4 regions of the Paenibacillus sp. CFBP 13594 genome follow, and region 4 is predicted to be linked to each of the others. Evidence: riboswitches for the same ligand, from Rfam matches in the RefSeq annotation. Region 4 holds a riboswitch; each other region holds the start of a gene.
The links. A riboswitch is a leader RNA that binds a small molecule or an ion and turns the genes downstream of it on or off. The one in region 4 is predicted to bind cyclic di-AMP.
Positions count from the first base shown of each region.

Region 1: linked by a shared signal. The riboswitch ahead of IFU39_RS10160 (C40 family peptidase) and the one ahead of IFU39_RS13635 (hypothetical protein) in region 4 are both predicted to bind cyclic di-AMP.
Region 2: linked by a shared signal. The riboswitch ahead of IFU39_RS30825 (3D domain-containing protein) and the one ahead of IFU39_RS13635 (hypothetical protein) in region 4 are both predicted to bind cyclic di-AMP.
Region 3: linked by a shared signal. The riboswitch ahead of IFU39_RS31585 (C40 family peptidase) and the one ahead of IFU39_RS13635 (hypothetical protein) in region 4 are both predicted to bind cyclic di-AMP.

Region 1 is NZ_JACYVQ010000002.1:614,859-617,052, reverse strand. It holds gene IFU39_RS10170 (hypothetical protein) at 1-35, shown strand, start outside; gene IFU39_RS10165 (carboxymuconolactone decarboxylase family protein) at 179-508, shown strand; gene IFU39_RS10160 (C40 family peptidase) at 584-1,048, opposite strand; cyclic di-AMP (ydaO/yuaA leader) riboswitch at 1,054-1,185, opposite strand; gene pelA (pectate lyase) at 1,593-2,194, shown strand, end outside.
Region 2 is NZ_JACYVQ010000017.1:15,280-17,473, reverse strand. It holds gene IFU39_RS30825 (3D domain-containing protein) at 141-1,325, opposite strand; cyclic di-AMP (ydaO/yuaA leader) riboswitch at 1,599-1,852, opposite strand; gene IFU39_RS30820 (TatD family hydrolase) at 2,094-2,194, opposite strand, start outside.
Region 3 is NZ_JACYVQ010000019.1:18,228-20,421, forward strand. It holds gene IFU39_RS31580 (GNAT family N-acetyltransferase) at 1-324, opposite strand, end outside; gene IFU39_RS31585 (C40 family peptidase) at 680-1,150, opposite strand; cyclic di-AMP (ydaO/yuaA leader) riboswitch at 1,154-1,291, opposite strand; gene IFU39_RS31590 (hypothetical protein) at 1,537-2,194, opposite strand, start outside.
Region 4 is NZ_JACYVQ010000003.1:630,968-633,161, forward strand. It holds gene IFU39_RS13630 (glutathione peroxidase) at 1-447, opposite strand, end outside; cyclic di-AMP (ydaO/yuaA leader) riboswitch at 819-994, shown strand; gene IFU39_RS13635 (hypothetical protein) at 1,113-1,508, shown strand; gene IFU39_RS13640 (HAD family hydrolase) at 1,636-2,194, shown strand, end outside.

The DNA of each region.
Region 1 (2,194 bases), on a different contig from region 4:
TCAGCGAGCCGCGCCAGAGTCCACTTAGTGAGTAATAGCTTATGATTATGGCAGAGCCATGAGCGTTTAAATGTTTGGAATTACCATGATATCTTGGCATAATTGGCTCACTCGGGAGAGAAGATAGGTACAGTGAGGAAGATCTGTAACTATAAGCCGAGAGGGTGTGCTACAAGCCATGACATTGATGAATGATAAAGTTCATGCCTACAAGGATCAGATTGGAGCATTAAGCGATGTACTGCCAGGTGTGGTGAAGTCGTATCATGAGTTTACCGGAGAATGTTTCCAACCTGGCGTGATTGATGCCAAGACAAAACAGCTAATTGCGCTTGGGATTGGATTATTCGCCAACAATGAGGTATGTACCTTCTACCATGTAGAAGAAGCCCGTGCCAAGGGAGCAACAGATCAGGAGATTATGGAGACCGTTGCGGTGGCCGGAGCTGTTGGAGGAGGACATGCCCTCTCTCAGGGTGCGATGCGAGTGCAGAAGGCGCTGAATTAGTAAGCGATGCAACATACATTTTTCTAAGTACAAAAAAGGCATCCGGTTAATAACCGATGCCTTTTTGTATGTGAATTACATTTTACCTAACATTTTATCATACATAAACTGTCCAGTTACCCGACGTGCTGTTACGTAACGATCATTGAAGTATGGATTCGATAACTTCGTGATGCTTACACCTTTACTGCTGGAGGCATGAGCGAATTGTCCGCCGCCGATATATACACCTGTATGTGAAATGCCTTTGCCTGTTGTATTAAAGAACACCAGATCACCTGTCCGAACATTGCTCTTGGATACTGGCGTACCTGCTTTGGCTTGCTGCTGAGAAGTACGTGGCAATTCAATGCTGTATTTGTTGAAAAGATATCTCATAAAACCAGAACAGTCGAAGCCGGCTACAGTCGTGCCACCCCATTTGTAAGGAATACCTGTCATGTTGTTCACTACGGAGTTGATACTGCTTGCCTCTGTGCTTGTTGCCCCGGATGTAAATAATACAGCTGCTCCAAAAATGGAGATAATCAGTTTTTTCAAAATCAATGTTCTCCCTTCGATGCCTACGGAGTTAGCTAAGGGTTCGGTAGAAGGTTCCCTATATTTCCTATGTATAAGAATAATTCACCCAAATTGGTTCCCCCGTTTTCAAACATGAAACTCGGCAATGAATAATTAAGTTTTTGTAACTATTTGAAACTATATTGCATAAATGCGTAATTGTCAAACCCATTTAAAACCCTTCGTAATACCTCAATGTTAGCGGAATTAAGGTTTTTATATGAAAGAAGGGATCAAGTTTGGGTACCATTCATGACAAAAACGTCATTATTGGTTCGTTTAAGACGAATTTGGATAAATAAATAGGTTTGTCATGAGTTAAAAGAACTATCCCGTTATGTAGAATTAGAGAGATTATATTCATTAAGTTGCATATATTGACAAAAATCGATTTTTTGCATATTATCTGATTATCCAATCCACATATTGGATTAAAATTGATTTTATTATGCGATAATTACGCGTTTCATAAGTAAAGTAGAAGTGGAAGATTTATAAAAACGAACATAGGAGAGTGTTACATTTGAAAGCAAAGAAAATAATTACTTTTGTCCTGGCATGTACGATGGTGTTCTCAGCAGTTGGAATGGCAGTTCTCCCTGTAGGGACGGTATCTGCTGCGGATGCTTCAGGTACTACAGCGAGTATTTCTGATATTTTGAAGAACCAGCTCCCGGATGGAGGTTGGAGAAAAGATTATAAACAGACAAGTGGAGAGTGGGCGAAGTCCACGATAGACAACAAGGCTACATACTCAGAAATTAGAAGATTGGCGAAGGAATTTAAAAAGACGAATGATCCCCGATACTCCACAGCTGCAATCAAAGGGATTAACTTTTTGATCAACATGCAGTATTCAAACGGCGGATGGCCACAAGTTTACCAAAGCTCCGGATATCACAAGCATATCACTTACAATGATGATGCCATGATTAACGTAATGATCATGCTGGATGAAGTAGCAGCACGCAAAGGTGATTTCTCGTTTATAGACAGCACACTTGCTAACCGTAGTAAAAATTCAGTTGCCAAAGGTGTGGAGGCGATTTTGAATACACAGGTCGTTTCAGGTGGTAAGCTGACAGCTTGGGGACAACAACATGATTCCAGTTCCCTTAAACCAGC
Region 2 (2,194 bases), on a different contig from region 4:
TTCTAACGCAAAAAGAAGAGGAATATCCTCTTCTCTGCCAAACGGCGGGGGAGACTGAATTCAGACTCCTCCGCCGCATATTCCGCATGAATCATTCATGCAACTATTTTATAGCATTCCCATTTCAAAGTAAAACGATTTTAGTTCGCTTCCGGCTTCACCGGACCGATCACGTAGACCGTCTTGCCTTTCTTGCGTCCAAAATTCAGGGCATGCTTCACACTGTCATAATACACATCAATTTTGTTCCCTTTAATCGCACCGCCTGTGTCTTCCGCACGACGGAATCCCAGACCTTCGATATATACCCACCAGCCAATTGGAATGACTTTGGGATCAACCGCAATGGTGCGCCCTTCCGTTACACGAGTACCGGAAGCTGTTTTAGTTCCAATGCCAGGCTCTTCAGAAGAGTAGGCAGTCATGGATACATTTTTAAGTACTTTGGAGTATTTAAAAGAAGTCCCGGATACGGTAATCACTTTGCTGCCCGAGGCAGATGTTTTCTTCGAGTTCGTTGTTGTAGCCTTTTTGGTTGTTGAAGTTTGAGCCGATACGGTCTGAATCTCAGGTTCTTTCACGACCGGTTTTGCTTTGGTGCCGACAGCGATCACTTTATCTACACGATTATTCGCGACAGATTTGCGGACCATTTTTTTGGAGACCAATTCTCCATCCTGAAATACCTTTTCGATATGCTGCACAAGTTTGCCTTCTTTGCCGTTCACAACGACACGGTTATCCCCTTTGTACAAGCTAGGGTCAGCCGTTTTAATGACTTTGTAAGCGATCGGTTGCTCTACTTCGACTGTACGCTTTGTTACGCGCACTACACGGATCTTCATCTCCGCTTTGATCGCAGTTCCAAGCGCCGGATACACTTTATCATTACTTTCAACTTGAATACCTGATTTTTGAATTGCATCTTCTACCGATGAATCCGTTGTATACAGAGTCTTGGTGTCTCCGTCTGCCGTAATGTTAACTGGAACGGCCCGCTCAATAACAATTCGGTCTCCATCTGTAATTGCCCCGTTCATGGACATGGATACCTTATCGTGAGGGCTGACTGTGATCGACTGCTCCTCCAGCATTTCCTGAAGCATTCCTGTACGAGTCTCTACCACCTGAGCTTTGCCATCAATAACCAGTGAAATTTGTTTCCCGGCCTGACCGTAAACGACTAACAAGATCATGATTGTAAGCGCAATTGAGAAAATCGCGATCAATGCCATTTGACGCATGTTCTCATGCTTCCACCGCAACGCGAAAGACTTACTGGATGATCGTGACTCATGGGTCTCTTCTGGTTGGAATGTGCCCACTTCTCCGTCCTCCTTCATAGCCTCGCCGTCTAAAGTAATGCATGATGTCTTTGACGTGACTATACCAAATTTTCTACAGAACACAGATTGGACCAACATAATCCGGTTCTGCACCATGAATCAATCTTCGCAACATGATGTCATCCTCCTGAATACCTACCGTATGATGACAATATTTCTTTTATTCAAAAACAAAAAAGCCAAAGAAAGAGTGTAAGAGGAACTCTTTCGTGGCTTCCGAATGATTTTGAATATCGGAAATTCATGCACGAGGTTGCCTCTCTTTTTCCGCTTGCGAGGTTAGCTGTCGGGTTCGGGCGAAAGAGAGCCGCCCTATCTTGGGTCACCCGCTCATGGCGGACGCCCTTGAATTCACCCCGAGACCCAAAGAAGAAATCAAATACGGCTTCGCAGATCCCTTCGCTGCTTTTGGGTCAGCGAACGTTGCGCATCGGCCAAATACACCGATGTTTAAGCCCTATTGGTTCCCCCGCTCTCCGTTAACGGAGACTCAGCGAGACTGATTCATGAAAGTAATGTTGTTTCATCGGAAAGTGTCCCTTTGTTCATCCCCCGAACATCTGTCCAATTTTCCGCACAACAATTCACTGAAAAGATGATATCCTGTTTTGATGCATGTTGTAAAGCGTTGATCAAGTACGTTTTTCTGAATATTTGGTTAAAATATTGTAATATTCTTGATTTATTTGGATCAAAGAGCAAATTACCTCCGCTTACCTGCCTTTTTCGCCTCATTTGCTCGTTTTTTTAACGAATTCCAAATCGTTCCATGGCATTTTTGGTTGTTATTGCAGCAATTTCCTCCACCGAAATGCCTTTAATTTCCGCAGCTGCCTCTGCAACCAGAC
Region 3 (2,194 bases), on a different contig from region 4:
GGCTTCCTGTACAATGGCCGTGACAAAAGCTGTCCCTTGACCCTGACCACACAGCTCTGGATGCATGCCGAGGCCAATCCGGGTTACCCCTTGAAGTGGGAAGTATTGAGCAAATCCACATATACGATCGTTCTGATCCAGGACGATTGCATATTGCTCCTGTCGCAGCTGTGCATCTCCGAATTCCACTTCCAGAGCTTTCATCTGCTCCCAGGGGAGCCAGCTGTAGATATTGTAAGGCGGATCATACTGCCAACTGCAGATGAGCTCCGCATGTTCTTCTCGCATGGGTACAACGTGAAACGTCACAGGGGCTTCCTTCATACACTTGCATGCTCCTTTCCTTGAAACAGAACTCTTTGTCCACTCTACAAAAGTGATGTTCTTTTAGCAAGTCTTCCTTCCCCAGAAAAAAAATGAAACAAAAGTTCCGGTAATTTCGTTTATATTATAACGGGATGGGTAAAAACATCATAAGGGCACGGACGAACGAACGCAAAATGAACCTGTTGATGTCGCAGGATATACCCAGAGTATACCTTGCAACATGAATAAGGATTGAAGCACAAAAAAACCGCCGGATACATTCCTGCGGAGAATGTACCGGGCGGTTCTGTTATGCTTCTTGCTTCGTTCCAGTATGGTTAATGGTTACAGCATTATGTTGCTCAGCTTGTCCCTAGTCAAGGGCCAGTGATTCATATGCGTCCGTGCTCATAATCCGTTTCGCGCCAACATAACGATTGGCCCAATAGTTTTCACTCAATGCACTGATCGTAACGCCTTTGGAAGAAGAGGAGTGTGCAAACTTTCCATCCCCTACAAAGATTCCTACATGGGATACGCCTTTACCTGTTGTATTAAAGAACACCAGATCGCCAGCTCTCATTTCCATGCGGGATACAGAATCGCCCATGTCGAATTGGGAACTGGATTGGCGTGCCAAATCAATACCCAACTTGTCGAATACATACCGTGTAAATCCGGAGCAGTCAAAGCCGTTAAGCGTTGTTCCCCCACTTTTGTATGTAGTTCCCATTGCTGAATCAATTACTGTGTCCATCTTTGAATCTGCGAATGCGCTACCTGCACCAAGCGATAAAGCGAATGTGATGCTAAGTACAGCTGCGGTTAATTTCTTCTTGAACAAGAGATATTCCCCTTCCAATGCCTGCGAGGTTAGCTTAAGGATTCGGTTGAAGGTCCCCTATGATCCCTCTGTAGCAAGATCAATTCACCCATAACTGGTTCCCCCGCTTCCCAGGTGCCAGGAATTTGGCTGTGCTAGTTATGCACCTGCGAAATCAAGAAATGACGATTTAATTTTAAGTAGTTACAAATATGAATGTAAAGATTACAAAGTTGTTACTAAAAACTCACTGCGATTATTGTAACAGAGGAGTACGGCTTTGGCAACGTTTAGCAACAAATTTAGCAAAAAAAACCTCGACCTTTGACGGGGAAAGGTTGAGGTTTGCCTATTTATAAGTACATATTAGGCCATGAGTTTAACTTGTGATGGTAACAATTTTTAATCTATCTGCTCTCACCTTTGGATATTTTGGACTGCCATAATCGGAAATGGCTGCATATTTTCCACAGACTCAATAGACATCTGGCAAGTGGATACGTCTGTTGTAGTATAAGTCCGGTAAGTCCCGTTAATAACCATGAGGCTGAAGTGAATGCCCCAAAGACGAGCAGGTGTACTCCGCCCAGCAGGAGTGCAATGCCGATTACAGCGATGAGATGACGCAGTGCAATCCAGAGTGCTTTGAGGGTACCGTGAGCCCCGCCTTCTCCTTCTGGTGCCGAAACACCGAACTGCATGTAGAGTATGGCATGGTGGATGATCCAGCCATATACAATCCAGGCAGCAACATAAGGTATACCAGGCAAAAGTAATTGAAGGGAATGAAAACCTTCCATGAGAATAGAGTAGAGCTTCGGTATGAGCCAGTAGGCGGGCAGAAGGATCAATAATGTACGTACGGTGTGTAGCAGCAGCATCGGTTTCCACAGATTTTTGATTCCGCGGACAAAGGGGATGCGCTCTTCTGTAGAATTAAAGTGCTGAAGTGAGTAGAGCAGTCCTGCCTGAATGAGGGGGCTGATCAACATGCGAACCAGCAGCATGCCCCCGAGAATCCATAGATAACGATGAACCTCCGGATGGGTAGACAGGTTAAGTTGA
Region 4 (2,194 bases):
AATCTTGTCCGGTGTTGTTTTGGGAGCATAACGTTTCAGTACCTGTCCGTTCTGATCCACAAGGAATTTGGTGAAGTTCCATTTGATTGCTTTGGAGCCGAGCAGGCCAGGAGCTTCTGTGCTAAGGTGTTGGAAAAGAGGGTGAGCGCTTGAGCCGTTCACATCAATTTTCTCAAACATTGGGAAGCTTACGCCATAATTCATCTGACAGAACTCGGCAATATCGTCGGAAGATCCTTTTTCCTGTGCAAACTGGTTGCTTGGGAAACCAAGAACTTCAAATGGAGCATCTTGAAACTTGTCTTGCAGTTCTTGCAGACCTTTGAATTGAGGAGTAAGGCCGCATGAGCTTGCCGTATTCACAATCAGGAGCACTTTGTCACGGTAGTCGGACATTTCAACTTCTTGACCGCGAAGGGTATTCACTTTGTAATCGTAGACTGTCATCTAAATCGCCTCCATTTATTTACTCTTATATCTTCTATTATATTGGCTACAATTAAATATTGCAAAACTAATGTGGTGTTAATAGCATCAAAACAGGCAAGTTGTGCAGAATACGTGAATGAATTGCGAAGTGATTTTCGTCAGAGTGAGAATTAGATAGCCTTGAAGAGGTGGATAGAGTATAACCTTATTGTAAGCGTTATTATAAACGAGTATTGGCAAAAATCTGCCGATTTGGTGATCTGTAAGGACTTTACACCGTCATGGCGGGGGTGTATGATTCATAACGTAATTTCAATTTAAACTAAATTGTACTTGAAAAACGAAACAAACGATAATATCGCTCGATCTTACCTTAAGATATACGAACGATGTTTTAATCGCTGAGTTTCCATTCATTGATGAATGGGAAACGGGGGAACCAACGGAATGCGCTGTCCAGGACAGTGGGCATTCATGGGGTGAATTTTCCGGTGACAGCCGGAAATAGGGCGACTCTCGCGCCCGAATCCGTCAGCTAACCTCGTAAGCGTTAAAGGGAGAGGCAACAAGCCGTACGCTGGTTCATGGTGTTTTCGCCATGGGTTATTTAAGAAGCGTTCGGGAGGCCTTGGTCCCCCACGCTTCTTTTTTGTTGTCTTTTCACGCCAAGGGAGGAACGAATGATGGATACTGAGATGATTTTAGTGACTGCTCCAAATGAAGCAGGACGCAAATTTATTAAATTGCTGATGTACAAAAAAATGCCGTTTGCCGTTCTAACCAACAGTGCAGGGGAAGAGCGCAGACTCCGTAGAATCGGAGTAGAACATGTCATTCGCATGAATACAGCTGCAGCTCAAAAATGGTTTTTGCCGCAGGGCAGCGTAGGTAACGTGTTTATTTTCGAGAACAGCCTGAATCTGACCTGTCGTTATTTACAGATCTGTCGTTCATGGACTTCGAAATCCCTGTGCGTGATTACGGAGCAGAGTCATCCTAAGGGCATCTATCGGGGCATGGGCGCAGACCGGATTGTATATTCGCTCAATGGGGAAGTTGGCTTTCTCCTCAATGGTTAATGCCATAGCTTGTGATTGCTCAGGTGTAAGGTGCCTGTTATAATTGAATGTATCGATAAACGGAAGTTTGAGGAGACTCATGCGTGATGGTGAGTCTTCTTTTTTATGCTTACAAGGAGGAATTGGTGTGCCGGATGTAGGTGGATTGAAATGGTTGTTTTTTGATGTTGGAGATACGCTGGTGGATGAATGGGAGCCGGTTGATGATATTATCGGACAGTTCGTCCGTGAAGCTTGTGCTTTGGGGTATCCGGTGACAATTGAGGCGGTACGCGAACTGTTTGCGAACTGTTACCGAAAATATGAGCAATGGCCTATGAGAGTGGCGATTCGCACATTCGTTGAAGACGAGGGACACCAAAAACAGATTCAGGACAAGCTGAAATTTCAAAAAGATCTTGAACATCCTTTTCCTTCAGCGGATTCCGTTCTTCAGCAGTTGTCACGGTATTATCGCATTGGCATTATTGCCAATCAGAGTCCTGGAACGGAAGAGAGACTGGAGAGCTACGGCTTGCGGAAGTATGTTGATGTTCTGGCGTGTTCGGCTGAAGAAGGAGTGTCCAAGCCAGACCCTGAGTTATACGCTGTGGCCTTGAAGCAGGCTGGTTGTGAACCGGAGGAAGCCGTCATGATCGGTGATCGGATTGATAACGACATTATACCTGCTCGGAAGCTGGGCATGC